DNA from 3 places in the Fictibacillus iocasae genome. Region 2 is predicted to be linked to each of the others. Evidence: riboswitches for the same ligand, from Rfam matches in the RefSeq annotation. Region 2 holds a riboswitch; each other region holds the start of a gene.
The links. Region 2 has a riboswitch for S-adenosylmethionine ahead of ACFQPF_RS08685 (2,3-diketo-5-methylthiopentyl-1-phosphate enolase). Riboswitches for the same ligand answer to the same signal wherever they lie in the genome.
Positions count from the first base shown of each region.

Region 1: linked by a shared signal. The riboswitch ahead of ACFQPF_RS00780 (PLP-dependent aspartate aminotransferase family protein) and the one ahead of ACFQPF_RS08685 (2,3-diketo-5-methylthiopentyl-1-phosphate enolase) in region 2 are both predicted to bind S-adenosylmethionine.
Region 3: linked by a shared signal. The riboswitch ahead of ACFQPF_RS01145 (MetQ/NlpA family ABC transporter substrate-binding protein) and the one ahead of ACFQPF_RS08685 (2,3-diketo-5-methylthiopentyl-1-phosphate enolase) in region 2 are both predicted to bind S-adenosylmethionine.

Region 1 is NZ_JBHTCP010000002.1:175,786-186,129, reverse strand. It holds gene ACFQPF_RS00815 (MerR family transcriptional regulator) at 1-478, shown strand, start outside; gene ACFQPF_RS00810 (homoserine dehydrogenase) at 554-1,558, opposite strand; gene metX (homoserine O-acetyltransferase MetX) at 1,649-2,716, opposite strand; gene acsA (acetate--CoA ligase) at 2,685-4,382, opposite strand; gene ACFQPF_RS00795 (ABC transporter ATP-binding protein) at 4,379-5,110, opposite strand; gene ACFQPF_RS00790 (ABC transporter permease) at 5,123-5,899, opposite strand; gene ACFQPF_RS00785 (aliphatic sulfonate ABC transporter substrate-binding protein) at 5,975-6,955, opposite strand; gene ACFQPF_RS00780 (PLP-dependent aspartate aminotransferase family protein) at 6,979-8,778, opposite strand; SAM riboswitch class I at 8,978-9,085, opposite strand; gene ACFQPF_RS00775 (general stress protein) at 9,375-9,818, opposite strand; gene corA (magnesium/cobalt transporter CorA) at 9,893-10,344, opposite strand, start outside.
Region 2 is NZ_JBHTCP010000014.1:79,414-89,757, forward strand. It holds gene ACFQPF_RS08675 (carbon-nitrogen family hydrolase) at 1-533, opposite strand, end outside; gene ACFQPF_RS08680 (pyridoxal phosphate-dependent aminotransferase) at 789-1,964, shown strand; SAM riboswitch class I at 2,032-2,141, shown strand; gene ACFQPF_RS08685 (2,3-diketo-5-methylthiopentyl-1-phosphate enolase) at 2,259-3,500, shown strand; gene ACFQPF_RS08690 (2-hydroxy-3-keto-5-methylthiopentenyl-1-phosphate phosphatase) at 3,497-4,162, shown strand; gene ACFQPF_RS08695 (methylthioribulose 1-phosphate dehydratase) at 4,159-4,815, shown strand; gene ACFQPF_RS08700 (1,2-dihydroxy-3-keto-5-methylthiopentene dioxygenase) at 4,828-5,364, shown strand; gene ACFQPF_RS08705 (AI-2E family transporter) at 5,644-6,738, opposite strand; gene asnB (asparagine synthase (glutamine-hydrolyzing)) at 6,916-8,763, shown strand; gene ACFQPF_RS08715 (MATE family efflux transporter) at 8,832-10,184, opposite strand; gene ACFQPF_RS08720 (alpha-glycosidase) at 10,286-10,344, opposite strand, start outside.
Region 3 is NZ_JBHTCP010000002.1:244,302-254,645, forward strand. It holds gene ACFQPF_RS01140 (alpha/beta hydrolase) at 1-688, shown strand, start outside; SAM riboswitch class I at 749-864, shown strand; gene ACFQPF_RS01145 (MetQ/NlpA family ABC transporter substrate-binding protein) at 1,067-1,888, shown strand; gene ACFQPF_RS01150 (hypothetical protein) at 1,901-2,059, shown strand; gene ACFQPF_RS01155 (hypothetical protein) at 2,265-3,122, shown strand; gene ACFQPF_RS01160 (response regulator transcription factor) at 3,201-3,887, shown strand; gene ACFQPF_RS01165 (sensor histidine kinase) at 3,874-5,286, shown strand; gene ACFQPF_RS01170 (hypothetical protein) at 5,368-5,514, shown strand; gene ACFQPF_RS01175 (NUDIX hydrolase) at 5,635-6,120, shown strand; gene helD (RNA polymerase recycling motor HelD) at 6,412-8,742, shown strand; gene ACFQPF_RS01185 (cupin domain-containing protein) at 8,807-9,298, opposite strand; gene ACFQPF_RS01190 (STAS domain-containing protein) at 9,978-10,344, shown strand, end outside.

The DNA.
Region 1 (10,344 bases), on a different contig from region 2:
CATTATTAAAACGGTGGATAAGACCATTCGATCCATTGAAGGAGGAACAACTATGAAAGAAAAGGAAATGTTCGACAGCTTTAGCATGGAAGATATTCGAAAGCACGAAGAAAAATATAAAGAAGAAGTGCGAAAGAAATACGATAAAACCATCGTAGCCGAATCAGAAAAAAAGACACAGCAATACAGCAAAGAAGATTGGGCTCGTATTCAGGCTAAAAGCGATGAAATTTATCGCACCCTAGCTTCTCGTATGGATCACGGTCCTGATGACGAAGTAGTTCAGCAAGTGATCGCTAAATGGCGACAGCTGATCACTGATCACTTTTATGAGTGCACGCTTGATATTTTTCGCGGCCTTGGTGATTTGTATGTGGATGATCCGCGATTCACAAAGAATATTGATAAACACAAAAAAGGACTTGCCGCTTTTATGAGAGATGCCATGCACATTTATTGTGACCGTCAATCCAACTAAATGCATAAGACCGCTTCAAGTGTCCGTTCAAAAGATAACGGCACACATTGAAGCGGTCTTTTTAATGCTTACTTCTTAACCTGCAAATAAGCTGCGCGCACTTAGCGGTTGAACCGTTTGCAGTTTACCTGAAAGTGCTGCTGCATCCTCGATCATGGCGCTTGCTGTCGGCAGTTTACCGGCGCCAGCACCCTTGATGGTCACTGTGCCCGCGAGACTGGCGGTGATCGCGACTGCATTCAGCACGCCATCCACACTGTACAGCGGATGGTCTTCGCTTAGCAAGACAGGCTTGATGCTTGCAGCAACACCGTGCTCGGTCATTTCGGCGCTTACAAGATGCCTATAGCGCTGACCTGCCTTCTTCGCTTTTTGGATATCCTCTAACGTAATGCGTGTAATACCCTCTACCCCTGATACAGACAAATCTGGCTTTTCACCAAACGCGAGTTCACTGAGAATAAGCAGCTTATTTAAAGCATCATATCCTTCCACATCATTTTCCGGATCCGCTTCAGCATAGCCTTTTTCTTGTGACAGCTTTAGCGCGGCTTCAAACGTATAATTCTCTTCTCTCATCAATGTCAAAATATAATTGGATGTGCCGTTGAGGATGCCTTCAATCCGGCTGATCTTGTTCACTCTCAACAGTTCCTTGATCGTCCTGATGACGGGTGCGCCCCCAGCGGTCGTCGCCTCGAACCCTACCGTTACTCCTTTCCGGCTGGCTTCCTGCTGCAGAGAATTTCCATGCTGTGCAAAAAGTACTTTATTGGCCGTCACGATGTGGCATCCTTTCGCAATAGACTGCTTTAAATAACCTAATGCCGGCTCAACTCCGACAATGGCTTCAAATACTATCTGCAAGTCGGGTATAGAAAGAATGTCATTAAAGTTATCCGTCAACAGCTCACGCGGCACCCCTGGCCGTTCTTTTGTTATATCTTTAACAAGAACAGCTTCAACGGAAACACTTGCTCCCAGCAGCTTTTTTAACTGTTCACTATGTGTCTGGATTGCTTCATAAACACCTTGCCCGACCGTGCCGAACCCGAGAAGTGCTGCTTTTATAACCGTCATTCGTACCCCCTTATGTGCTGGGGTCCGGTACCATTTACCGAGAATGCTTCCAATTCAATCTTCTTATCAAATGGTACCGGACCCCGACTTTTAGTTTTCAAGCGCTTCTGAAACATAACCGCCCCAGCGGTCGTATTCCGTTAGGAACCCGTCATGCCCGAACAAGGTCTCAACGTGAAAATAATGTCCCGATTTAACTGTACTTGCACAAGCACGGAGCACATCTGGGTCATAAAGCAAATCGCCTTCAAATCCGAACGCATAAAACTCTGCTTGTATCGTGTTAGATGCTTGTTCCCAGCCGCCCCGCCCTGCTCCAATATCGTGTGCATTCATCGCATACAGCAATGATAAATAGCTGTTAGCGTCGAATCGTTTAGCCAGCTTCTCTCCTTGATAATTCAAATACGATTCCACTTGATAATATGGTCTTTCACCGTCATCTGCTTCTTCACGGCGGAACCGTCCGTCAAACAGAGCAGGGGTCCGGTACGTGACAAGTCCAGCCATACGTGCGATTTCAAGACCTTTCAGCACAGCACCTTCTGTATAATCACCGCCGTTGAACGCAGGATCGTTGCAGATGGCCGTGATGCCGATCCTGTTAAACGCGATGCCGTAATCGCTCAAATATGGTGATGACGCAAAAACAAACAGCTTTTTCATGAATGAAGGATACATCACTCCCCATTCAAACACTTGCATGCCGCCTAGCGAACCGCCCATCACCGCGAATAGTTCTGAAATACCGAGGACTTCAAGCGCTTTTTTCTGAGCTCTTACCATGTCCCTTACAGAAATGTGAGGAAAATCAGCTCGATACGTCTGTCCCGACTTTTTACAAACCGACCGTGGTCCCGTCGACCCGCTGCAACCGCCAAGAACATTAAACGTCAATACTCTGTATCGCGAGGTGTCTACATATTGACCACTCCCGATCAGCCCTGCCCACCAGCCAGGTTCTTTTTCGGTTCCTACCGCATACTGGCTGCCGGTAAGCGCATGGCATACAAGAATGACCGGACCGGTTGTACTGCCTGCGCTCTCATACGCAAGCTCAACATCATCAAGCTGTTTTCCGCTTTCGAGAAGAATGCTGCCAATTTTCACTTTCCGAATGGTCACATCAGGCGCCTGGACTGAGCTTTTCAAGTTCACGGGCTTTCAACTCTCTTCGCAAAATTTTTCCTGATATCTTCGTTTTCGGCAGCTCTTCTACTACCTCTATCTCTCGCGGTGCTGAGTGAGCAGCCAATTCACTGCGAACGAATTTCCGCACCTCTTCTTTCAGCTCAGGAGTATCAGCGAATCCTTTTTTCAGCACGATGAACGCTTTCACGATTTCTCCTCTTACAGGATCGGGCTTGCCGATCACGCCAGCCTCAGCAACAGCCGGATGTTCGATCAGCTTGCTCTCGACCTCAAACGGTCCGATCCTCTCTCCTGATGAATTGATCATGTCATCACTGCGACCTTGGAAAAAGAGATATCCTTTTTCATCCATCACAGCAAGATCACCAGAAACGTACCAGTTCTCATACGGAAAATACGTTTTATACTTCTCTTCGTTCTGCCAAACCTCTTTCATGATTGCCGGCCATGGAGCTTTGACTGCCAGATGCCCGAGAGCACCTCTAGGAAGTTCTTTACCAAAATCATCAAGAACAGCGGCTTCAATGCCTGGAAACGGCCTTCCCATCGATCCAGGCTTGATCACTTCTGACGGCAGATTCACGATAAGCTGAGCTCCTGTTTCCGTCATCCACCATGTGTCGTGAATGCGAAGGCCAAGCACATCGGCACCCCAATATATCACTTCCGGATTAAGCGGCTCACCGACACTTAAAATATGACGCAAGCGGGAGAGATCATATTTTCGGGGCAGCTCATCGCCTTCAGCCTTCAGCATGCGAAACGCGGTCGGCGCACTGTACCAGACGGTCACACCCGTTTTTTCAAGTGTTTCATACCACTGTTCAGCACTGAATCTTCCGCCGTGAATGACGACTGTGGCACCATTTAAAAGCGGTGCAAATACGCCATACACTGTGCCCGTCACCCAGCCAGGATGCGCCGTGCACCAATACACATCATCCTCGTTTAAATCAAGCACCCAGCGTCCTGTCTGATATTGCTGCACCATCGCACGGTGAGCGTGGATAATGCCTTTAGGTTTTCCTGTTGAGCCGCTCGTATAATGGATGTTTAGTCCATGATCGACCTCAACCCATTCCAGAACAGATGAGGTATCAAGCGGCTTTTGCAGTTCTTCGAGCAGCGATATGTCTCTTTCTTCGCCTTTTCCGTCCGTTAAAAAGACGGTCGTTAAGTGCGGCAGTTCTTCACGAGGAACGCGGGTAAGAAGCTCACTATCTGTAATCAAAAACTTTCCTTCACAGTCCCCGATCCGGTCGCGCACCGCGTCAGTCATGAACGCTTCGAACAGCGGTCCTGCTACTGCGCCAAGCTTGATTGCCGCGAGCATCGCGATATGACAGTCAGGATGTTTTGGCAAAAAGATAAACACAAAGTCGCCTTTTTTCACACCATGCTTTTTTAACACGGCCGCCAGCTGATCGGTCCGCTCTTTCAATTCGCGGTAGCTGATTTTCCATTCTTCCCTTTCATTAATAAAGTGCAGCGCTGTTTTCCCACCGCGCCCTTCTACCACATGCCTGTCAGCGCACTCATACGCCATGTTCACACGATTCTCTGAATATCCTTTGAACCGTTTCTCTACTGCCTCCCACGAAAAATTGCTTCGCCCTCCATCTTTTTCAAGGTTGCTGAAAACATCAGCAGGCTGTAAGTTTGTTGCCGTCATCTATTTAGTCCGCCTCCTGCCCTGCTTACATCCAATAAATTTAATATGTTCGATTTTCTTTCTGCCAGCTCCACACTGCCGCGCTGACGGGGCTTTTGAATATCCAGAATAATCTCTGCATACTGCTCTCCCGGCTGACCTTTTAACACGAAAATCCGGTCACATAAATAGAGCGCTTCATCAATATCGTGCGTCACGAGCACCATCGTCGTCTTTCGCTCTTCCCATAGCGACAGCAGCAAGTCTTGCAGCTGCATTTTCGTGAAAGCATCGAGCGCGCTGAATGGCTCATCAAGCAATAAAACAGACGGGTTCGTGATCAGCGCGCGTGCAATCGCCGTGCGCTGTGCCATGCCGCCGCTCAAATCTTTCGGGTATTGCTCTTCAAACCCAGTCAGTCCGACCAAGTCGATAAACTGCTGCACTTCCTTAGACTGCTCTTCTTTATTTTTCAAACCAAATGCGATGTTTTCTCTTACGTTCAGCCACGGCATCAGCCTTGGCTCTTGAAACATCATGCCAGGCTGTTTGCCATTGTTGTTGGCATTCCTCAATTTCCCTGTATAGTTGGGATCAAGTCCGGCAAGCACCCTGAGCAGCGTGCTTTTGCCGCAGCCGCTCGTTCCGAGGATGCCGATCACCTCGCTGTCTTGGACAGTAAAGCTGATGTTGCGAAAGCCAGCGCTTCCGTCATTGAACACTCTCTCAAGCTGCTGTACAGCCAGCATCACAGACCCTCCTTACCCTTGGTTTGCTAGATTATCTTGATAATGCAATGCCTTCTTTTCTGCTAGTTTTAACAGTGAATCGGTTCCTTTTCCCAGCAAAGCAAACAATAATATACTGGCAATGACCACATCAGGTGAGTACGTGTTCTGCCCTTCAACTAGCAAGTAGCCGAGACCCTTGCTTGCACCCATTAATTCTGCCGCTACCACGAACATCCAGCCGACACCAAGCCCGCTTCTCACACCTGTTATAAAGCTAGGGAGCGAGGACGGAAGGATAATTCTTCTCACAATCTGAAAGCTCGTAAACTGATAAATTCGCCCCACTTCAATCAGCTTTCGATCAACGCCTTGAATGCCTGATACGGTGTTCAGGTAGACCGGAAAAAACACTCCCACGGCGATCAGCACGATTTTGGACGTTTCACCAATTCCCATCCAAAGAATAAATAAGGGAACCCACGCGAGTGATGGAATCGAGCGGAATGCCTGAAGCAGCGAATCGAGAAGCTGCTCGGCAAGCCGCCAGTAGCCGACAAGCGATCCAATAACAAGAGCGCTCGCCGTACCAATGGCAAATCCGATGAACACTCGATATAACGTGATTCCTATATGACCATAAAGCGTTCCTTCAGCTACCATTGCCGCTACTCTCTCAAGTACAGCGCTTGGTGCAGGAAGAAGATGAGCTTCAAACAGCCCTCTTGAACTCGCAATCTCCCATCCTGCAAGAAGAAGGACCGGGATGATCAGCCCGAGCCAGCTTCCTTGCCACTTCCAGCCTGCCATTGCCAACGGCTGCTTCCTTTTTCTAGCTGCCGTTTGCCAAACCTCCGTTTTACTAGCCATCATGAATCCTCCTGACTATTTCACAGCCCTTTTCGCGTATGACGGATTGATTAGCTCATTAACAAGCTTTTCAATGTCAGCATTTGGACTGATTACTTTTTCGGCTTTCAGCACCTCTCCAGCGGCGGAAATCGCCTGAATTTGATCATCTCCTGGTATCGGCTGTTCAAAATTGTTGCGTTCAAGCTGTTTTCTTGCGACATCTAGTGAAAGCCCGGATTCTTTTGATAAAATTTCTGCTGCTTCATCCGGGTTTTTATCCGTCCACTTTCTAGCTTTTTCATAAAGAGCGATCACTTTTTCCACGTATTCTGGATAATTCTCTGCGAACGCTGAACGGACGTTCAAAGTGCCATACGTGTTAAATTCTGGGTTGCGGTATAAAAATTCGCCGCCCGACTCTAATTCCACCTTAGCCATATGCGGGTCAAGCCCTGCCCAGGCATCCACTTGCCCGGTAAGAAGCGCGTTTGCGCCATCCTGATGCTGCAGGTTCACAATCTCCACATCACTCGAGCTTAGACCTTCCTCTTGCAATGCTCGCAGAAGGAAGATATAAGGATCTGTACCAATGGTGGCGGCTATCTTTTTGCCTTTTAAGTCTTTGACGGAAGAAATGGAGCTGCTTTTTGTGACGAGAGCCGTCCATTCTGGCTGAGAGAAGATGTAGACCGACTCGATCGGGGCGCCCTTAGACTTGGCGATAAAAGCGGCAGCGCCTGCCGTTGAGCCGAAATCGACGCTTTTAGAATTCAAGAACTCAAGTGCCTTGTTGCTGCCCTGGCTCTGCACCCACTCTACCTTAATACCTTCTTTCTTTAACTCCTTTTCAGCCCAGCCAAACTTCTTCAAAACAAGGCTTGTTGGTGAATAATAGGCATAATCCAGTTTAATCGTCTTCGGTTTTTCATCCCCGCCGCTTGCTTTGTCTGAGCATCCTGCGAGCAGGAAGGCTGCCGCCGCAGTCAGCAGCAGCTGTTTTCCCCATTTTTTCATGATCTCTCTCCTTTTCTCTCTGCTTACACTTCACAAGCGTACGTGGCGATCGTTCCACGCAGCCGTTGTGCTTCTTTATATGTGCAGCGATTATGAACAACATCGATTCCAGCATCTTTGGCTATGGATGCTGCTTCTGGAGAAATAACGCCTTCCTGCAGCCAGAACACTTTCGGCTGAACGAGGACCGCTTCCTTCGCCAGTTCGATTGCCGCTTCAGGGCTTCTAAAGATCTGCACAACATCGAGCGGAAATGGAACAGATTTGAGATCTGGATACGCTTTTTCTCCAAGAACTTCAGTTTCTCCCGGATTTACGGGTACAATTTTATAGCCGAGGCGCTGCATTTTACGTGCCAGCCTGTGGCTAGGCCGTGCAGGATTGGAGCTTAGCCCGACAACCGCGAGCGTTTTCGGCCGCTGAATTTCCTGGCCGTTTTCGGTCGCTCGATAGATCGGCGATTGAAGCGCCCAGCGGATCACGCCCTCATCATTCACGGCCACTTCCGCTTTTTCATTCCCATTAAAAGAAGTTCCCGTTGCAATCTGGATCGCACGATCAAGATCGTTCGTCAAATCTTTCACCGACTCAAGGCCGATGGAAAGCCTGATCAGTTCTTCTGTTACGCCCGTTGTCTTGAGTTCGTCGGCACCGAGCTGCTGATGTGTCGTTGACGCTGGATGGATGATCAATGATTTGGCATCACCGACGTTTGCGACATGCGACCAGAGCGCGATGTTATCGATGACTTTCTTGCCGGCTTCTCTACCGCCTTTTATCCCGAAGTTCACGATAGAGCCGAAGCCATTGCGCAAATATTTTTGTGCAAGAGAGTGAGCTCCATGCGTGGTAAGGCCTGGGTAGGACACCCAATCCACCGCAGGATGCTTCTCTAAATACCGTGCGACTTCAAGCGCATTTTTTGTATGCTTTTCTACACGAAGGTGCAGCGTTTCCAAGCCTTGCAATAAGAGAAACGCGTTTTGCGGGCTTAAGCATGCACCAAAGTCGCGCAGCAGCTGAACGCGCAATTTTGCGCTGTACGCCAATGTTCCGAAGTCTGTTGCATAACGGATGCCGTTATAGCTTTTATCCGGCTCCGTAAAGCCTGGAAACTTTTCGCTGTTCCAGTTAAAGCGGCCGCCATCAACGACCACGCCGCCTATCGCGGTGCCGTGTCCGCCGATCCATTTTGTCGCCGAATGTACGACGATATCGGCACCCCAGCTGAGCGGCTTGCAAAGGTAAGGTGTCGCGAATGTACTGTCGACGATGAGCGGAATTCCGTTTTCATGTGCGATATCCGCAACAGCTTCAATATCGAGGACATTCAAACTTGGATTGCCGATCACCTCACCGAATATGGCCTTCGTCTTTGGTGTGATGGCTGTGCGGAAATTTTCGGGATCCGACGCATCAACGAACCTTACATTGATTCCGTATTTAGGAAGCGTGATGGCAAACAAATTGTACGTGCCTCCATAAAGATTGGATGCTGCGACAATTTCGTCACCTGCGTGAGCGAGGTTGAAGATCGCAAGCGATATCGCCGCCATTCCGGAAGAGGTAGCAACCGCCGCTACTCCGTCTTCAAGAAGAGCGATTCGTTTCTCGAACACATCGACCGTCGGGTTGCCGATACGGGAATAAATGTTGCCAGGCTCATCGAGCGCAAATAAGCTTTGTGCGTGATCGGTATCATGAAACACATATGACGTTGTCTGGTAAATCGGAACCGCCCGTGAACCTGTCGTCGGATCGGGAGACTGTCCCCCATGCAAAAGCACCGTTTCAATATCATAGCTGTCAAAAGAATTAGCCACTATAATCTCTCCTTTTTATCATTTAAATTTTATTATCCCTATGCGAAAACTACGGATTAAAGTATAAGAAGCTCCTTTCCTTCTGTTTGTGTTTTTAAAATTCCGGAAGAATGTATACAAAGATGGTGTGTAACATGAGGTTTATGAAGAGGGCATATAAAAAACCCTCTTCATAAGAAGAGGGTTATGTAGAATCCTCCTCTTATCTTCCAGACTTGTGTCTGTAGGATGTAGCACCTTTTTAAACTGCTGTTTAAAGGTTGCCGGGCTTCATAGGGCCTATTCCCTCCGCCGCTCTGGATAAGAGTTGCTATTTAAATGTGTGGTGGTGATAAAAACATTTTATTGCTTGAAATGGATTATATGACAGCAACATTCAATCCGTCAACACATTTTCAGAAAATTATATTATTTCAAGCACACAGGCATGATCAAAATAGCTTAATAGCGGGAACTTTTAGCAGAAAAAAATATTTTCACCAATTGTGTGAGGGGTACGGTACTTCTCTCCACATTCCTTTAAATCACGCCGTTCGTAAAAATATGTACCGTACCCCCAAACCTTAATATTCACAAAAAAACCACACACTCGCCGTTCAGGCAGGTGTGTGGTTTTCGTCGACCATAACAATGATCTTCCCGTCGATCAATGCGGTTGTGTACTTTTCTGCTTCTTCTTCTGATAAGTCCTGCTCAAGCAGCACCTCTTTAAAATCTTTTTCATCATGTGTGAACATGGATGCAAATGGTCCTGCTGCGAGCAGCGGGCCGACACCCGGTACGCCTAATCCCGGGACTGCAATGCCTCCACCGATGCCTGCAAGAAAACCGGCAATCGTTCCATAGGTCGCGTTGTCTAAATCGTCCTCTACTACACGCTTTTCAATTACATGAGTCTGGTCAGCTATAGATGAGAGCGTATCATCATCTTTCGCTACTATCGAGATATGCTGGGATTCATACCCTCGATGTATCATTTCTTTAATGGCGCTGACAGCTTCTCTTTCTGTTTCGTAGGCGCCTGTGATGTGTCTTTTCATTGTTATCCCTCCTATGGGTGCATCTCTATCTTATTATGTACCCTGCTTGGTGAGGTCTAAACTACATGGATTCCTTACTTCTGATCGAACCACCCTTTTCGCTTGAACCATAAAAACATCGACATGCCGATCAGCACCATAAAGCCTACTGCCGCAAAATAGCCGTAACGATAATGCAGCTCCGGCATATGGGAAAAATTCATACCGTAAATTCCGGCAATAAAGGTCAGCGGCATGAAAATGGTCGTTATGACGGTCAGTGTCTTCATGATGGTGTTCATCCTATGTGAACTAAGTGAAATATAATTGTCCCGAATATCTGAAGTCATCTCTCTTATGGAGTCGAGCGTTTCAGATAGTTTTATCAGATGATCGTAAATATCGTGAAAATATGCTTTTCGTTTGTCGCTGATCGTGATCCGCTTGGACTCTAGCATCCTGTACAGCAGCTCTCTCATAGGAACAATCGTTTTACGCAGACGGAGAACCTCTCCTCTTATATCAAAGAGTTCGTTGATCAGCTTCG
Region 2 (10,344 bases):
CAGTGTTTGTCACGCTGAATTGGCCATTGAGCGGGAACAAACACAATCTTTGCGCCTTCAAGCACAATTTTTCTAACCCACTCCGGAAACCTTATATCGTAGCAGATCAATCCTGCGCACTGAACATCATCTATTGCAAAATGTGCGGTTTCACTTCCTGCAGTAATAAACTTTTCTTCGTTCATGAGCCGGATTAAATGTGCTTTGCTGTATTGTCCGTTCAAGGTACCATCACGGTCAAACACAAGCATGGTGTTGGAAACTTTCCCGTCTTTTTCATAAGCGATGGAACCTCCAACGATGTGGACGTGATGCTTTTTAGCAAGACCGCTTAAAAAAGAAATCGCGTTACGGCCTTCTGTATCTGCAATCTCTCCAAGTCTTTCAAGGTCATAAGCTGTATCCCACAGCTCCGGCAGCACGATGACTTCTGCTCCATCTTCAGCAGCTTGAGTGATCCATCGTAAGGCTTTCTTTCTGTTTTCTTCTGGATTTCCATAGATCACATCAAATTGCGCGCACGTAATTTTCAATTGTTTGCCCTCCGAAAATTTCTTTGACAGAATTAAACATAGCGTATAACATTACTCATTAGAATTTCAAGAACAATCAGAAAAGAATGAGTTGTCAGTTCGTGTAGCACTTAAGAAAGTATAACTTTTTAACCGTGAAGGAATTCATCGCAGTCAAAAAGTTAACGAGCAAAGTATAAGGTCAACTAAGGCTGACGAAAAGGCTCTGCGTCAGCCGAGTTTTCTTTAATAAAGAACAGACAGGAAGTGAACGTGTTGAAAAGGTTTGAGCAGGCAAAAGTAATGGAGAAACTGCCTGAGCAGTTTTTCGCGAAGCTTGTAAAAAAGGTGGGCAGTCATGTAGCGAAAGGGCATGACATTATCAATTTAGGGCAGGGTAATCCTGATCTTCCGACTCCGCCTCATATCGTAAAAGCAATGAAAGAAGCGGCGGGTAACCCGCAATTTCATAAATATTCTCCGTTTCGCGGCTATGATTTTTTAAAAAAAGCAGCTTGTGAGTTTTATGAGCGAGAATATGGTGTAGTACTGGATGCTGATAAAGAAGTGGCGATTTTGTTTGGAGGAAAAGCGGGTCTTGTTGAGATTTCGCAATGTTTTCTTGATGCTGGAGATACTGCGCTCGTACCGGATCCGGGCTATCCAGACTATTTGTCAGGTCTTGCGATGGCGGGAGCTGATACCCATTTTATGCCGCTAATAGAGGAAAATCACTTTCTTCCGGATTATGCGGCAGTCCCAGAAAGTGTGTTAGAAAATGCGAAGCTATTATTCTTGAACTATCCTAACAATCCGACAGCGGGAACGGCGACTGTTGAATTTTTTGATGAAACAGTCGAGCTCGCGAAAAAGCATGATATTCTGGTCGTGCATGATTTTGCTTATGGCGCTATTGGTTTTGACGGTGAGAAGCCTCCTAGTTTCCTCCAGTCTAAAGGGGCAAAGGACGTTGGCGTCGAAATTTATACGCTTTCGAAAACGTATAACATGGCGGGCTGGAGAGTTGGTTTTGCTGTCGGCAATGAGCAGGTGATCGAAAGCTTGAACTTGATGCAAGATCATTACTACGTGAGCTTGTTCGGGGCGGTACAGTCAGCAGCTGCAGCCGCTTTGACGGGGCCGCAGGATTGTGTGTCTGAGCTTGCTGCCACATATGAAAGCAGACGCAATGCTTTCATCGGCCGTCTGCAAGAAAACGGCTGGGATGTGCGTGCACCTAAAGGGTCTTTCTTTTGCTGGCTGAAAGTGCCGGAAGGGTATACATCAGAAACGTTCTCTGACCTGCTGCTCGATGAAGCTCATGTTGTCGTCGCACCAGGAGTGGGATTTGGTAAAGAAGGAGACCGGTATGTACGGGCCGGGCTGTTAACTTCTGAAGAACGGCTAATCGAAGCGGCTGACCGCATCACAAAATTAAATTTTGAAAAGTAGTTGACAGGCGATAAAACCCCTGTCATAATCACAATTAAATTAATATATTCAAACAATTTTGTATTTTCTCTTATCAAGAGCAGGTGGAGGGACTAGCCCTATGAAACCCGGCAACCATTTACCATTTCGGTGAAAACGGTGCTAAATCTTGCAGCTGTATCAGCTGGCAGATAAGAGGAAGCGGAACCGTGTTTACATGCGCGCCCCTTCCTCGTGAAGGGGCTTTTTATTTATTAAATTGACTAAATGGATTCAGGCAGCCAAGTGATTTGCATAAAAAGGAGTGACCCGGCGATGGGAAAAGTAACAGCAACATATCTTGTGCACGAAAAAAAAAGCGATCTTGAAAAGAAAGCAGAAGGCATTGCTCTCGGGCTGACTGTCGGATCTTGGACGGATCTTCCTCAGCTTGAAAAGGAGCAGCTGCAAAAGCATAAAGGGATAGTGGAACAAGTCACCGTTCTCGAAGAAGATGAAAAGGCCAATGAATACTTGGGAGGGTCTAGGAAAAGAGGTTTAATAAAAATTTCTTACCCATCAGCTAATTTTTCGCCAGATCTGCCGGCTATCTTAACGACCGTATTCGGCAAACTGTCACTGGACGGCGAGATCAAGCTTGTTGATCTTGAACTGGACACAGCGCTTGCTTCTCATTTTCCTGGTCCGAAATACGGAATAACAGGCATCAGGAGGCAGCTTGGTGTAAATGAGAGGCCGCTTGTGATGAGCATATTTAAAGGGGTGCTCGGAAAAGATATCTCATTCTTTAAAGAGCAGCTTCGTGAGCAGGCGCTTGGCGGGGTGGATCTTGTCAAGGATGACGAAATTTTATTTGATAATCCGCTCACACCATTTGAGGAGAGAATCAAGGCTGCTAGACAGGTTTTAAAAGAAACGGAAAGCATCACAGGTGAAAAAACACTATATGCAGTGAACGTCACGGGAAAAACTCGGAACTTGCGGGATAAAGCCAGAAAAGCGGTAGAACTCGGCGCGAATGCCCTGTTGTTTAACGTGCTATCCTATGGGCCCGATGTACTGCAAGAGCTTGCGGAAGATAAAGAAATTACTGTGCCCATCATGGCTCACCCTGCATTGGCAGGAGCGTCTGGTTCATCTTCACTTTATGGCATACGGTATTCTGTTTTACTTGGAAAACTGCTTCGTTTAGCGGGGGCTGATCTTGTCCTGTTTCCATCACCATACGGCACTGTCGCACTGAAACATGAAGAAGCGATTGGCATTGCTAAGGCGCTGACTGAACAGAGCGGTTCGCAGAAAAAAGTCTTCCCTGTACCATCAGCAGGCATCCATCCCGGTCTTGTTCCGCAATTGTTCACTGATTTCGGCTTAGACAGTGTGATCAATGCCGGAGGAGGGGTACATGGACATCCTGACGGAGCAGCAGGCGGGGCGAAAGCGTTCAGGCAAGCTGTAGATGCGGCGGTAGCAGGCATTTCTTTAGAAGAAGCAGCTAAAGCAAATCGCGAGCTGCGGATTGCTCTTGAGCTCTGGGGCGGGGTGGCAGCAAAGTGACGTTAAAGAGTGTGATTTTCTGCGATTTTGATGGAACCATCACAGAAAAGGATAACATCGTCAGCATTATGAAGGAATACGGCGCACCTGGCTGGGAAGAGATCGTGAATGACATATTAGGAAAGAGAATGAGCATACAAGAGGGTGTAGGCAGGATGTTTGCTTCTATCCCTTCTACAAAGAGAGAAGAGATTACATCATTCGTGTTATCTCAATCAAAACAGCGAGAAGGCTTTGAGGACTTACTCGCCTATGCTGAAAAAGAAGGAATGGACTTTTATGTGGTGAGCGGAGGAATTGATTTCTTTGTTCACCCATACTTGGAGAGCCACTTGAGTCAGGATAAGATCTATTGCAACGGCAGCGATTTCTCAGGACAAACGATTTCAATAACGTGGCCGAACAGCTGTGATAAATGGTGCAGCAACGATTGCGGATGCTGTAAACCGAGCATCCTTCGCAAATGGGATAGCAGCAAATATCGGAGAATTGTGATTGGAGATTCCATCACAGACCTTGAAGCAGCCAAACATGCCGATGACGTGTTCGCTCGGGACTTTTTAATCGAGAAATGCACGGAATTGAACATACCGTTTACGCCATTTGAAACGTTTCATGATATTATATCCGATCTTGAAAAGAAGAAGGAGGGTGTGCAATGACAAGAGAGCTGCGCTGGACAGAGCTGGCTGATGTAAAGGATGAGCTGGCAGCCAGAGACTGGTTCCCAGGTACGAGCGGAAATTTATCTATTAAAATAACGGATGAGCCGGTAACCTTTCTTGTGTCAGCTAGCGGAAAAGACAAAAGGAAAAGGACGGATGAAGACTTCTTGCTTGTGGACAGACACGGCATTCCAGCAGAAGAAACGCATCTAAAGCCCTCGGCTGAAACAGGCATTCATGCCCAAGTGTACAAATTGACTGATGCAGGCTGCTGCCTGCATGTCCACACGATCGACAATAATATTATTTCTGAGATGTATGCTTCTGAAGGGAGCATCACATTCAGAGGTCAGGAATTGATCAAAGCATTCGGCATTTGGGAAGAGGATGGCGAGATCACGGTTCCGATTGTGGAAAATTATGCTGATCTTGAGCAGCTGGCAAAGGCGACTGCTTCTGCCATCAACCCGGATACAAGAGCAGTACTCATTCGCAATCATGGAATCACGGTGTGGGGAAGAGATGCGTTTGAAGCGAAAAAGCATCTGGAGGCCTTTGAGTTTTTGTTTACTTATCATATTAAATTAAAATCTCTCAATCTGTTTCACGGCGTTAAGCGCTATACCGCTAAAAAAATCATAAATTTTTAGGAGGAAAAGAAAATGGCACAATTACGATTTCATGATAACGGAGAAAGAATAGAGAATCAAAGTGAAGTAGAATCTTATCTTCAAAGCCAGGAAGTCATCTATGAGAAGTGGGATATTGAAAAGCTTCCTTCTCACTTAAGAGAAAACTTTTCATTAAGTGACGAAGATAAAGAAGAAGTGATTGCAGCATTCCGAACGGAGATCGATGAACTGTCCGCACGCAGGGGTTATGTGACAGAAGACGTGATTTCTTTGTCTGATGCTACGCCGAACCTTGATGAACTATTGAAGAACTTCCTTTCTGAGCATCACCATAGCGATGATGAAGTGAGGTTCATCGTTTCAGGACACGGTATTTTTGCGATTGAAGGACCGAACGGGCGCTTCTTCGATGTTGAACTCGAGCCTGGCGACTTGATCTCCGTTCCTGAAAACTACCGTCATTACTTTACATTGCAGGAAGACCGTAAAGTCGTGGCTGTGCGCATCTTCAAATCAAAAGAAGGCTGGGTGCCGATCTACGAAAAGGAAGCATTGCCAGCAGAATAATAGGTAAAGAAAACTAGGCTGACGCCATGTTTTTCAGTCAGCCTTAGTTGCTCTTATACTATGTTCATTAACTTTTAGCTGCGTGGAGTAATCATCTTGCAAAAAAGTTATAATATCCTATAGGTAAAGAAAACTAGGCTGATGCCATGTTTTTCAGTCAGCCTTAGTTGCTCTTATACTATGTTCATTAACTTTTAGCTGCGTCGAGTAATCATCTTGCAAAAAAGTTATGCTTTCCAATAGTGTAAACAAAAAACCGGCCTAGGCCGGTTTTTTATGTTACTCGTAGTTTTGCAGGTTGCGCAGCTTAAACAGTCTGTACGTATGAAGGACAATCACTTTCAAAACAGCGAACACCGGTACAGCAAGTATCAAGCCGAGCAGTCCCCCGAGGCTTCCTGCTACTAACAATAAAGAGATAATCGTGAGAGGGTGGATGTCGAGCGTCCGTCCCATCACTTGAGGTGAAATCAGGTTGCCTTCAATCTGCTGGGCGATGACCATCACGATCAGTACTTTAACGACCATGGCAGGTGAATCGGTAACGGCAACGATGATGGCTGGAACCACCCCGATAATAGGACCGAGGAACGGAATGACGTTCGTCAGCATCGCGGCGAGAGCCAGCAGAAGAGAGTATTCAATCCCGATGATTAAGTAGCCTGCGTAAAGCATGAGACCGACGACGACACTGACTAGTATTTGGCCTTGAATGTAGCCGCTTAGTGCTTGGTCCATATCACTTAAAATTTTCTGTCCGTTTTCCCGCTGCTTGATGGGAAGAAGAGATAGAACCTGGCGAGGCGCTTTTTCTCCTTCTTTCAGCATGTAATAAAGAATGAACGGAACTGTGACAAAAACAACGACGATATTCGTGACGATTGAAATAAAGTTGGCGATGTTGGTACCAATGGTAGACACACTGTCAGATAAATAGGCAGTAACTTTATCTGAAAGCTCTTTCGGGTTGAACTGTTCGCTTTCCTGAAAGCGGTCCACCCACTCATGGTTCTGCAATTCGACAATGTTGTTTCTCACAGAATTAATTAAACCCGGCATATTCTCAACTAGGCTGCTTACCTGGCGCTGAAGGACAGGACCGATCGAGTAAATAAGAAGGGTAACGAGTCCAACTGCCGCACCGTATATAAGCAAAATCGATAAAATTTTCGGCACGCTGCGCTTATGTAAAAAGTTCACAACAGGACGGAAAAGATAATACAGCACACCGGCAAGAAGAAATGGCGCAAACAAGGTTTGCACTAGAACGACGAGAGGACGGAAGATAAAGTCAATTTTCGTGCCGACCCAGATCAGCAGAAAAATGAGCAGCAGAGCATATCCGGCTCTGAACAATTTTGACTGTGGCATCATACACCTGCTTTCGTTAGTACGTATAATGGAATATTATTTCTCATTATTTCGATTATACATTGCTCTTTCCCTGCCCACAAATCTGTAGATGCAAAATCGGGTCACCTGTACATGCGGCACTGCATATTCTGTTTATTGGGCAGATGTGATCAAATGCAGGAAGAAAGGGTGACAGCTATGTGCGGGATAACAGGCTGGGCGGACTGGAAACATCATGTGGCCGGTGAAAAAAAAGTGCTTCTTAAAATGGCCAATACACTGTCTAAGAGAGGACCGGATGCACTGAACGCATGGAGCGATGTTCACGTAGGGTTCGGTCATGCGAGGCTTGCAGTAGTCGATATTGAAGGCGGCGTGCAGCCGATGACCAGGCTCAAAAACGGGATAGCCTTTACGATCTGCTATAACGGGGAACTTTATAATACAGAAGACATCAGAAAAGAGCTGCTTTCCCGAGGGTATAGCTTTACAGGGCATTCGGATACAGAGGTGCTGCTGACAGCGTATATCGAATGGAAAGAAAGCTGTCTGGAAAAGCTGAACGGCATCTTTGCTTTTGCCATTTATGATGCAGAACGGGAAACGGTCTTTTTGGCACGTGACCGTCTTGGTGTGAAACCGCTATTCTACCGTGAAAGCGGGAGCTCCCTATTGTTTGGTTCAGAAATAAAAGCCATTCTTGCACATCCAGATGTCAAGGCAGAGATCGGTAGAGAAGGCCTGCAGGAAGTGTTCGGACTTGGACCGTCGCGAACACCAGGTGTCGGGGTGTATAAAGGAATCAGCGAGCTGAGGCCGGCCCATGCCGCTGCCTTCTCTAAAAGCGGCTTGAAAAAATGGCGTTACTGGAATGTAGAAAGCAAGCCTCATGAACACGACCTTCAAGAAACGATTGAAAATGTGCGGAGTCTTGTGGTGGATGCGGTAGAGCGCCAGCTGATCGCCGATGTTCCAGTGTGTACCTTTCTTTCTGGCGGGGTAGATTCATCAGCGATCAGTGCCATTGCCGCCAAGCATTTTCAAAGTGAAAACAAAGGGGAGCTGCATACCTTTTCGATCGATTATGCAGAAAACGATAAATATTTTAAAGCAAGCGATTTTCAGCCAAACAGTGACGGCCCGTGGATAGAAAAGATGGTTCAGTCGACAGGCTCGGTCCATCATTTTTGTGTGATCGATAACGAGCTGTTAATCAACCATTTGCGTGAAGCGGTCACGGTAAGAGATCTGCCGGGTATGGCTGATGTGGATTCCTCACTATTATGGTTTTGCCGTCATATTAAAAAACAGTCGACTGTAGCATTATCTGGAGAATGCGCAGACGAAATATTCGGAGGCTACCCTTGGTTTCATAAAGAAGAATTGATGAACCGACAAATGTTCCCGTGGATGAGATCGACTGAGGAAAGACGTTCCTTGCTTACAGCAGACTATGAATCTAGGCTTAATCTTGCTGACTATGTTTATTCTCGTTACGAAGAAACCGTGAACGAAACACCAAGGCTTGATGGAGAAACCTCTTTAGAAGCGAGGCGTCGTGAAATCTTTTATCTAAACATGATCTGGTTCATGACTACCCTTCTCGACAGAAAGGACCGGATGAGCATGGGGGCAAGTCTTGAAGTACGTGTTCCATTTGCTGACCACCGGATCGTGGAATATGCATGGAATATCCCGTGGGAAATGAAAATGCTCGGCGGAAGAGAAAAAGGCATTTTAAGAAAAGCGATGACAGGCCTGCTTCCTGATGATGTGCTGTACCGCAAAAAAAGCCCCTATCCGAAGACGCATCATCCGGTTTATACGCAAGGTGTCAGAGACTGGCTTCAATCCATCGCTGATAAAAAGAATTCACCGTTGTTTGAAGTGCTTGACCGCAGCAAAGTTCAGAAGATCATCGACACGAACGGCGATGCCTTCAAGACGCCATGGTTCGGTCAGCTAATGACAGGCCCTCAGCTGATGGCACACCTTGCCCAGATCGACAGCTGGCTCTCAGACTATAACATTAATATCACGGAATAGAACAAAGGGTAAAAGATGAAAAGGATCCACACCTTGTTGAAGGAGTGGATCCTTTTATGTGTAAACTTTCAGGCAGCCATTCGATTTTCCTGCCAGCCGCGCTGCTTCCAGCGGCGCAGCATGAGAAGGCCGCGCAGCCATTCATCCGCGATAAAGGCGATGAAGATGCCGATTAGGCCAAAGCCCATGGAAATGCCCAGTATATAGGATAAAGGAACGCTCATCCCCCACATGGAGAGAACACCCATATATACAGGGAATTTCGCATCACCTGCGGCGCGAAGAGAGGAGATCACGACTAAATTAAACGATCGTCCTGGCTCTAGCACGACAGTCAATGCCAGCAGAACAGCGCCAACACTTAATATAGCAGGATTGTTTGTGAATATAGATAGAAGCGGCTTGGCTGAAAATGCGACGATTATGGACATCCCGAATGTAATAAACATAGAGTACTTCAAGCTTCTAAGGCATGTCTCGTATGCTTCATCAAGTTTTTTCGCTCCGATCATTTGACCGACGATAATCTGAGTGCCTTGACCGATTGATACAGAAAACAAAAAGATAAACATCATGATGTTAAAGGCATAAACCTTCGCTGTCAGAGCTTGTGTACCGATCATAGTGATGAAAATAGTGATCACCATCTGTGAAGTGCTGTACGAAAGATGCTCACCAGCAGCGGGCAGGCCGATTCGCAGAACATTTTTTAAATGCTTAATGGGAACACTAGCAGCGCGGCGCAAATCCAGACTGATATTCGTTCTTTTCTTTAATAAGACCAATAAAATGGCCAATCCTGCCATACGGCTCACAGAGGTGGATATCGCCACTCCTTCCACACCGAGCACAGGGATGCCAAACGGGCCGAAAATGAACAAATAGTTTCCGATAACATTCAGTACATTCATCCCGATCGTGACATTCATCGCATCTTTCGTAAAGCCATAGCTTCTAAGAGATGCTCCGATCGTCATGATCACCGCTTGTATAAATGAAAAGCCGCCAACGATATATAAATAGCTCTTTGCTTCACTCATCAGCTCTGGGGGAGTTTGTACCCAAGTGAGGAAAACACCGCCAAAAAGGTAAAGAGAAGCGCTTAACAGTGCACCAAACACGAGGTTTGCAGCAAGTGAAACGATGATGGTTTCTTCGGCGCTTTTAAAATTTTTTGCCCCGACGGCCTGAGCGATCACGACACTCGTTCCTGTCGCGATAAAACCGAACATGACGATGACGATGGAAAGAATCTGATTGGTCAATCCGACGGCTGCAACCGAATGGTCGGAGTATTGACTAAGCATCAGTGTGTCAGCATTGCCCATAAGCATATGAAGAAGAAATTCAATAAAAATCGGCCATGTGATGGCAAACAATGATAGTTTCTCTGCAGCAGTCGTTGCCTTTTTATTGACCATAAGGTGCCTCCTAAAAATATAAAAATCAGCATTCTCCCATTCTATGCTTTTCACCCTCAAAATAAAAGAAAAAGCTGGCAATAAAGCCAGCTTGAATATAACTACTTCACTTCATAAACTGCGAATCCATAAGAAGGGAGGATGAAGTGCAACGTTCCGG
Region 3 (10,344 bases), on a different contig from region 2:
TACGAGCAGCCGTATTGGTGTAGACCGATTATTTGTTAAATCAGCTGTGCAGCTTGAGAGAGAAGGTAACATTGTTGTGCGATTTGATTATGCAGGTTGTGGTGAGAGCGAGGGTCAGTATGGCGAGAACTCATTTGATGACCTAATTGAACAAACTCAAACGGTAATCACCTTTGGAACGGAACTGCCGGGTGTAGACCGTAATCAAGTCACTTTGATTGGACACAGCCTGGGTGGTGCGGTAGCTGCTATTACTGCAGCAAAAGATCATAGAGTAAAGAATCTGGTTTTATGGTCTGCAGTAGGAAGACCGTATGATGACATTTCAGCTATCGTTGGACCGGCAGAATGTGACGAAATCGAAAAAAGCCGCTGTATTGATCATTTAGGTTACACTCTGACACCGAAATTTTTAGAGTCGCTGAAGCGTTTTAACCCTATCGAAAAAATAGCGAGATTTAACGGCCATGCACTGATTATTCACGGAACAGGGGACAAGGTAATTACATCAGAGTATGCCAAGCATTACGTTTATTCTTTAAAAGAAAAAGCCGAAAAGACGCTGATTCAAGGTGCGTGCCATACTTTTTCAACAGGACCTCATTTTGATCAGCTAATCAATAGAACGAAAAAGTGGATGCGATACAGAACAAGTAGCGAAGAACGCATGGCTAAAAAAACTTCATAAATAATGATTGACATTATTAACAGTATCATCCATAATACAAAGTAATTTGATAGGAATACACTCTTATTAAGAGCAGGCGGAGGGAATTAGCCCTATGAAGCCCGGCAACCATTCATGCTGAATAGCCAGCCATGAAAACGGTGCTAAATCTAACAGCAAAAGCTGAGAGATGAGAGGATAATCGGATGTCTACTGAAACCCTCTGTCTCTTAATGTAAAGACAGAGGGTTTTTGTCATGTTTTCCGCCTCTTAAAGAGTAATTGTCAAAAGTACAGGAGGGTGCAAAATTCCGGAGTGAAAAAGGTTCAGCCCGAAGTCACTTCAGAGCTAAAGGTTTGTCAGAAAAACCATTAAAGAGAATTTAGGGGGCAATAAAAATGAAAAAGATATTAAAAGGTTTGGCAATAGGGGCACTTGCACTAGGATTGACAGCTTGTTCTGATGCAACAAGTGGATCAGAAAAAACAACCAAACTTACTGTAGGAGCATCCAACGTACCGCATGCAGAAATTTTAGAAGAAGCAAAACCATTGCTAAAGGATAAGGGCATTGATTTGAAAATTGTTACTTTCCAAGACTACATCCTACCGAACAAGGCGCTTCACGAAAAAGAAATTGACGCCAACTATTTTCAGCATATTCCTTATTTAAATCAGCAGTTAAAGGAAAATGAAGAATATGACTTTGTAGATGCTGGCCCTGTACATATTGAACCAATGGGTGTGTACTCCCACAAATATAAGTCATTGAAGGAGCTTCCGGATGGAGCGCTGGTTATTCTTAGCAACTCAGTAGCGGAACATGGGCGCATCCTATCTATCTTCGAAAAAGAAGGGGGAATCAAACTAAAAGAAGGCAAAGGATATGAAGCGCAGCTTAGCGACATCACAGATAACCCAAAGAACCTGAAATTCAAAGCAGACATCGAACCAGGCCTTCTTACAAAAGCATTTGAATACAAAGAAGGCGACGCGGTCGTCATTAACACGAACTATGCTATTGACGCTGGTCTAAATCCAAAGAAAGATTCTATTGCTTTAGAAGGACCGGATTCACCGTTCGCAAACATCATCACAGTCAACAAAGGAGATGAGAAGAAGGAGGGAATCAAAACACTTGTAAAAGTGCTGCAGTCTGAAGATATTGCCGAATTCATCAACAAAGAATACAAAGGGTCCGTCTTGCCAGTCAGCAAATAAGGAGATAGAACATTGGATAAAGATCACCTTTCTTGGCAAAGAAAAGTTATGACAGAGGACGTTGAACTGAGTCCTTATTTAAAGAAGGTCATGGCAGATGCCGCTTCACAAGCTGCTAACCACAAAACCAAACGCAAACTCTATCAAAAAAGAGTGAGCAAGCGAATCTAACAAGAATTATTTCGGGGTCCGGTACCATCACAAAGAAAAGGGGCAATCACGCCGATTTTCTTCATTGGTACCGGACCCCGATTTTTTTGTTTTTAATATACTTAATTTTTCTTCTGACATCGACCTGACATATTGGTGGGATACATTATTAATGCGGGACGAACTATTGCCTGTAAAATTCACCATATAACAGGAGGAATGAAAGATGTTTAAATCAAAAAAATCAACATATGTCGCAGCGGGCATGCTTTCACTCGGTTTAATTGGAGCGGTGCCGGTACTTGCGGCAACGGACCATGATAATTCAAAAAAAGACATTAGAGAAAATGCAGCTGAACACTTCAATAAAAAACGGCATCACCATAGCGGGCATGGTTATAAATTGGATCCAGCCATCATTAAAGCAAAAGCAAAGATGCTAGGTATCAGTACTTCAGGTAAAGAAACAGAAGAAATTTCTCGAGAGGTTCGAGAAACGGAACTGAAGAAGCGGGCAAAAGAAAATAACGTCACGATTGATGGAAAAAGCTTCCGAGAAATATCGAGAGAAATTATACAAGCCGAATTGAAAAAGGAAGCTCAAAAGCTTGGTGTGAGCATTGATGACAAAAATTTCCGCCAATTAGCGGAAGATGTAAGGACTGCCACAATGAAAAGTGAAGCCAAGAAGCTGAACATTAAAACAGAAGGAAAAGAAATAAGAGTGCTTGCTAAAGAGGTCCGCGAAGCAAAGATCTCAAAAAAAGCAAAGGAACTCGGCATCTCTTCATCGAATAAAGAAACGCACGAAATTGTTCAAGAAATTCGCCGAAAGCAGATCCTTAGTTTAGCTGATAAACTGGATATAACAGCCAAAAACAAAACATTAGAAGAGATTGTGCGTGAAATGGCTGTCAAACACCCAGATGAACTGGAAAAGCTTGACCTTTTTCAAGAGAAGAATCGGAATTTCTTTCATATGAAAGGGTTTGAAAAGTACGGAAACAATGATCATAAACTCAGAGGCGGGCCTGCTGGCGAAACCCTCAGTGACGAAGGAGCATTTTCAGAAGCTGGAATCTAATTAAACGTGCAAAACGATGAACCCCGGTATCGATATCGGGGTTTTTATTTTACAATGAACGGTAAGGAGTGAGCTCGGATGAAAACCATATTGGTTGCAGAAGACGAAGTATCAATCAGTGCTGTACTAAAAGCTTATTTGCAAAATGCAGGTTATCGGGTGGTACAAGCGTTTGACGGGCAAAGCGCGATTAGCTGTTTTCACCAGTCAGAACCCTCCCTCGCAATTCTTGATGTGATGATGCCCGAGCTAGACGGATGGCGAGTGCTCAAAAGAATTAGAGAACACAGCACATGCCCAGTTATCATGCTCACTGCACTCAGTGATGTGTCTTCCAGGCTCGCAGGTTTGAACGGAGGTGCGGACGACTACATCGCCAAACCATTCATCGGTGAAGAAGTAGTGGCAAGAGTTCATGCAGTGCTGCGGCGCACAGAGCAGTCAAGACGGATGGAAGAGGAGAAGGCAAAATTCGGCAGGCTGCTGATTGACTGGCGTTCACATGAAGTTTACCTCAACGGCATCTCGATTGAAATGACCCCACGGGATCTGTCATTACTTCTCTATTTGGCAAAGCATCCGAACCGTACGTTTACACGCGACGTTTTAATACAGCAAGTGTGGGGTCTCGATTACTTTGGAAGTGACCGGGCGGTGGATCTATCCATTAAACGCATTCGAAAATTGCTGGAGAATTGGCCGGCAGAAGATGGTGAGATTAAAACATTCCGGGGAGTGGGGTATCAATTCCATGTTAAGAAATAACAGCCGAACGACACTCTTAAGGTTCTGGACTACTCGCTATTTTGCCATCCTTTGCATCGGTCTTATTGTTATTGGGACGATTGCTGCATTATGGATTCGCCATGCTGCCATTGAGAACCGGCTGGAGCTGTTTAAATTTATGGCTGAGGATATTGCCTTATCTGCCGTGAGCCAACAGGAAGGCCGCTATGAGCGGCGCGGGGGATTGCCCGGTCTTATAAAAGACCGCGAGAGGTTTCTAGGTGAGCTAGATAAACCACCTGCCATTTTCGTCGTGAATAATGAGGGAGAGGTCCTCTTTTCCAATAAGCGTAGGCACGAGTTTAAGCGGCAAGGAAGGCTTCCATCTTATATCTTGAAAAATAAAGAGTCGGTGCAGGAGATAAAGTCTGATGATGCAGACGTGTTCATGGTGAAAACACCAATTGTTACAGATCTAGGCAACAAAATAGGATATGTTCTAATCACACAGTCTAAAGAAGAACTAACGAGGGTTAACCAAGAATTTCGTCTTCTGGCAGTCATGCTATGTTCACTGGCATTATTAGGATGGATTGCCATCTATTATTTTTCACGCAAGATCTCTCTGCCAATACAGAAGGTCGCTAACGCGGCTTCACGTATTCGTGATGGAAACTACAGCTTTTCTCTTCCGGAAGATGTGAAAGAGAGAGAAGTGTATGAACTCGTTCAAGGATTCCGAGACATGGCGGAAAAGCTGCAGCAGCTCGAATCATTGCGTGCTGAGCTTCTTGCAGGAGTCACCCACGAGCTGAAGACGCCTGTCACCGCTGTCAGCGGCCTGCTGCAGGCCATAAGGGACGGCGTCGTGGAAGGAAAAGAGATGGACGAATTTATAGCCGCTTCCTTAGCAGAGACAGAAAAAATGGAAAAGATGGTCGAGGATCTTCTGGACTTTAATTCTTTCACAGCCAACGCTGTACCTGTCAAGCTAGAGCAGCATAATGTATTACACCTGCTGAAAGAAATTGTTCACCAATGGGAGCTTGTTCACCGCGTAAAAATCTCACTAGTCTCAGAGATCAATGCTTCTGCTAGTATAAGAACCGATTCACTCCGCTTGCAGCAGATTATCGTCAATCTCCTAAACAATGCTAAGCATGCGAGTGATCAGAACACCGATATCACGGTGAGGCTTGCTGTAATTGATAAACAGTTTACCATAGAAGTTACTGATTATGGCTGCGGCATTCCAGAAGAAGAACAGGACATGATTTTTGAGCGTTTTTACCGAGGGAATGAAAAGAAATACAAGGTGCGAGGACTTGGTCTTGGGCTTCCCTTCAGCAAACTGCTCGCTTCAGCAATAGGCGGACAATTAGTTCTGCACAGCAGCGTGCAAGGGAAAACGGTATTTCGACTACGATTACCAAGGTGATGAAAACTTTTTTAAAATAATAAGTTTCGCGCTAACAGGACCAGGGTATAGTCACTATAAAACTGGTAAGGAGGGATGGTTATGCATACGAGCATTCATAATGAGCCTCTATCGAAAAAGCCAGAAGTCGTCTTGCCGATTCAGACTGCCGCAATGATCGCGAAACCGCCAATAAAGGATGAGGCGAAGAAACCGGAATACACTACTACATTTTTAAACCCAAATTAACCTGAAAACCTGGCAAACGCCAGGTTTTTTTCATTGCTGTCCAAATAGAATATTTCCAAAAAAAACCTTTCCGTATATAATGAGAGAGATGGAAACCGCCGATACGGGAGTGTGAATTTATTGACAACGGCCTTTGTGAATTGGGGAGAATCAAGAGTGAAATTGACTTGGGAAGAAACGAGTCTTCTCCCTGCCAATGATTTCATAACAAGTGCCCATGGCTTTTGTGTTAAAGAGAATAAGCTTTTATTAGTGAATTTATGTGATAGAGGCTGGGATTTTCCTGGCGGACATATGGAACCTGGAGAGCGTCCAGTTGATTGCTTTAAACGGGAGGCTTTAGAAGAAGGCTATGTAGCAGGTGATTGTGAATTATTGGGATACATAACGGTTGATCATAGTGAAAACCCAGCTTGGACAGAAAACAGCCGATATCCTAAAATAGGCTATCAAGTGTTCTATAAAATGGATATCAAAGAATGGCTTCCATTTGAGGGTAAACACGAATCTGTTCAGCGCAAATTAATCGACCCTACAGAAGTTTCCCTATATTATCGAAACTGGCACGTTGTTTATCAAGGAATATTAGACTGTGCGCTGCGGTAAAATGAAGAGAGTTCATTGACTGATGAAAAAGGAAAGCACTCGACTATCGTCAATACGTTACGACAGGAGAGACTTCTATAGAATCTCTTTTTTGTCACTTTATCTGTGATGATTTATAACCTAGTCAAACAGTATAAGAATAAAGTATAAAGTCAACTTAGGCTGACTTACAGACTTGGCTTCAGCCAAGTTTCTTTATTTATCCAGAGTATTTTGTTTTGAAAGTGGAGGTAAATACCTTACAATGATTCTTCATACTTGGAACGTTAAGAATGGGGGATGAGAGCGAATATGGATACATGGGAAAAGGAATGGCTGGACGAACAGCAGCGAGTCGATCATCTTTCCTCTAAAATTAATAAAAAAATGAACACCATCGATCAATTGCTTGGAGGCAAGAAGGGAGAGGTCGTTGAGATACGGAAAAATTTTTGGGAAGACGTAACGGTTAACTTTGAGGATGCTGCGGAAGCGGCTGAGACGGCAGCAAGCATCCGTCAGCAGGCGGAGCTATTATCCGAGATTGAGCGAAGTCATCAGGGTGCCTCACAGCAAATGAAAACGTACGAAAAACTCAAAAATTCTCCTTACTTCGGTAGAATTGATTTTAAAGAAGAAAACGAAACAGCTGCTGACAACATCTACTTAGGCATCGCTTCTTTTTATGATGAAGAAACAAATGACTTTCTAATCTATGATTGGCGCGCGCCGATCTCGAGCCTGTATTACGACCACGGTCTTGGGACGGCATCGTATACGGCACCTGGCGGAGAAGTAGAAGGCGAGATGAAGCTGAAGCGGCAGTATATTATTCGCGGCGGAAAAATTAAAAGCATGTTTGATACAGGGGTGACGATCGGAGACGAACTGCTGCAGGAGGTCCTCGGAAACGAAGCGAACGCCCAGATGAAAAGCATCGTCGCGACCATTCAGAAGGAACAGAACGAAATTATCCGCAAAACAAGCGGTGAATTAATGATTGTACAAGGAGCTGCCGGCTGCGGCAAGACATCAGCCGCACTGCAGCGAGTGGCGTATTTGCTGTATAAATACCGTGAATCCTTGAATGCGAGTGAAATCCTTCTTTTTTCGCCAAATGCGATGTTTAATACGTACGTGGCAAATGTGCTGCCAGAGCTTGGTGAAGAGAACATGGCACAGACAACGTTTCAAGCCTATATCGAGCACCATTTGGGCAGCGACTTTGACATTGAAACGCCGCTTCAGCAGATGGAGCATATGCTCTCCACTCAAAACAACGATGGATATGAAAACGAACTAGCCGGGGTCCGGTACAAGGCGTCTCTTTCTTTTTTAGAGAGCATCGAACAGTACTTAGAATCGTTAAAGAAAAGCGACATGGTGTTTCGCGGCATTCACTTCCGAGGGCGGCCTATCGTATCTGCAGAAGAAATCACTCATTACTTTTATTCGTTTGATGAGAACATGTCCATACCAAACCGCCTGAAGCTGGTTACCGAATGGATACAAAAAGCAGTCCGGGAGTTTGAGAAAAAAGAACGGAAAGAAGAATGGGTGAAAGAACAGCTTCATTATTTGGATGAAAGCGTGTATACGAAGCTGTATCATAAACTGCGCAAGAAGAAACAGTATTCCAAAGACACGTTCAACGATTTGAATCGTGAGGAAGAAGAGCTTTCCGCCGTAATCGTCCGAAAAGCGATTAAGCCGCTGAGAAATAAAATTCAGCAGCTTCGTTATGTGAACGTGAAAGCATTATATCGCAATCTGCTGGAGAAAGTGCCGCACGAAATGGGCGATGAATGGCATAACATCGCACATCATTCAAAAGCGGATCTCGCAGAAAACAAGCTGTCTTATGCGGATGCGACGCCTTTTTTATTCTTAAAAGAACGAATAGAAGGCTTTCAGACGAACACAATGGTGAAGCATGTGTTCATCGATGAGGCGCAGGACTATTCACCGTTTCAGTTCGCATTCATTAAGCGGATTTTTCCGCGCGCGAGATGGACGGTGCTTGGTGACTTAAACCAATCCATCTATGTTCATTCGCCCGAGAACGCGTTTGATCATTTGAGCCAGCTATTTGATTCTCGTAAGATTGAACGGGTAAGGTTATCGAGAAGCTATCGTTCAACCAAGCCAATTGTAGAGTTCACCAAACATCTTCTAAAAGATGGTGAGGGAATCATACCTTTTAATCGGGATGGCACACTGCCTTGTGTAACACGTGTCTACAGCAAGGATCAACTTCATGAGGATATCATCGGAAAAGCAGGTGTTTATGAGCGTAATGGGTATCAAAATATTGCCATCATCTGTAAAACGGTCAGTGAAAGCCAGCAAGTCTATGAGGAGCTAAAGGGGAAGCTTAGAGTAAAGCTGATGGCGGATGAAGAGGTAGCGTATGAAAAAGGCATCGTTGTGATACCTTCTTATTTAGCCAAAGGAATTGAATTCGATGCGGTCATCCTTTATGACGCATCAATTCAGAGTTATGGCGCAGAATCGGATCGCAAGCTGTTTTATACCGTATGCACACGCGCTATGCATGATTTACAGCTGTATGTTCTAGGCGAGATCAACCCTTTTATAGGTAGCGTCCCTGAGGGTTGTTATTTAAAAGAAGAAAGAGGCTAACCAGCCGGAATTAGCCGTGGTCCGGTACCTTATGGTGAACAAGGTACCGGACCACGGCTTTTGTTTATTTCCAATAATTAAACAGTGGTCCTGAGATACCAAATACCGGATCAGATGCCGGAATTTTCGTTTGCTTAATGTTTTCCATCACTTCTGGCCGTTCGCCAATTTCACCCGTTCTTGTATCATAATCTGAACCGCCTGGATAGGCGCCGACAACTTTAAAATCGGATGATGAGGCTATTTTCTTATGTCCAGTACCGGCTGGAAGGATGATAACATCTCCGGTTTTCACCAAGAACACTTTCCCTTCTTCTCCGCCAAGCTGCAACTGTGCTGATCCAGAGATTACTCCAAGCACTTCATGAGTATTGCTGTGATAATGATGGTAATCAAAGACTCCGTTTTGCCAGCTGTTCAGCCAGCCGTTCTCGTTAAACACCTTCTCCGTTTCCTGTTCATTGCCGTTTAAAGCACCTTCATAAATCAACGTTTGAAAAAAAGGACTGTTCGGAATAGATCCATCATCTTCAAAGTATTGTGCCACGATATTCATGAAAATCCCCCTTTCTTTTTATAAGGCTGTTTTCGTAAACATTGTTTCTTTTAGAATTCGAAAAGAGGTTGATCTCCGTTACAGGTGCACGCTTATCCAGAGGGGGTATGGGGAAAAGCACGGGTGGGCTCGTTTAGCCCCGACCAGCAGAAGGTGAAGGGGCAAGATTTCAGCATTTTAATGCTTCTCATCGTCGTTCAGTCATTAGCGACAATCTCTACGAAAAGAGCTATTAATAAATAACCTACCCCACTCTTCTAATGTACAAAACCGACAATCTTCGACAATAAGAACATCGTGATGTAGAAAGAACACGAACGAATTTTCGGGTTTAAATGTTTGTAAACCGGTTTACGGTGGTAAAGTTAAAGTACCTAAATTTAACCATAAATTGCTGTACCAATAAAACCTTTAAACAAAGGAGGAAGCCTGCATGGTTTACAAAGTGAAGGACTGGCTGCGCTTGACTCATAAAGAAAGGTACTTGCTTTTGGTTGCCATCTCTAAATTGCAAAAAGAACAGCGGACTCAACTATAAACAACCCATTCATAAAGACCTTCTACTTTTTTCGGTGGAAGGTTTTTCTTCTGCTCAAAAACTTGTCCTGCCAAAAAACTGTCAGTATAATTAAGGATATGATTTTTGTTCATAGAATGTATAAGAAAAGAAGGGGACAACATGACTTCATTTAATGATCAGCTTATAGATTTTTTAGAGCAAAAGGCGTGTGATATTACTGAAAAATGGCTTCAGTCAAGAATTCCAAGAGGCAACTCTATTTATTCAAGCACACAGAACGAAAAAGTAAACGAACTATTGAGAGAGCAGAATGGTTTAACGATCAAGACTGTTATTAGCATTTTGTTTGAAGATAAGTCGATCTATAAGGAGAACAGCGAACGCTGGGCCAAAATGGTCGCCAAAAGCCGTGCGGAATCAGACACGCCTATCTTTGAAGTTCTCGATTCTGTCTGCGAGTTCAGAGAAATTTTTGTGGATTACATGGAAGAATTTTTTGATAGCCAGCCAGATATCACGAAAGAGC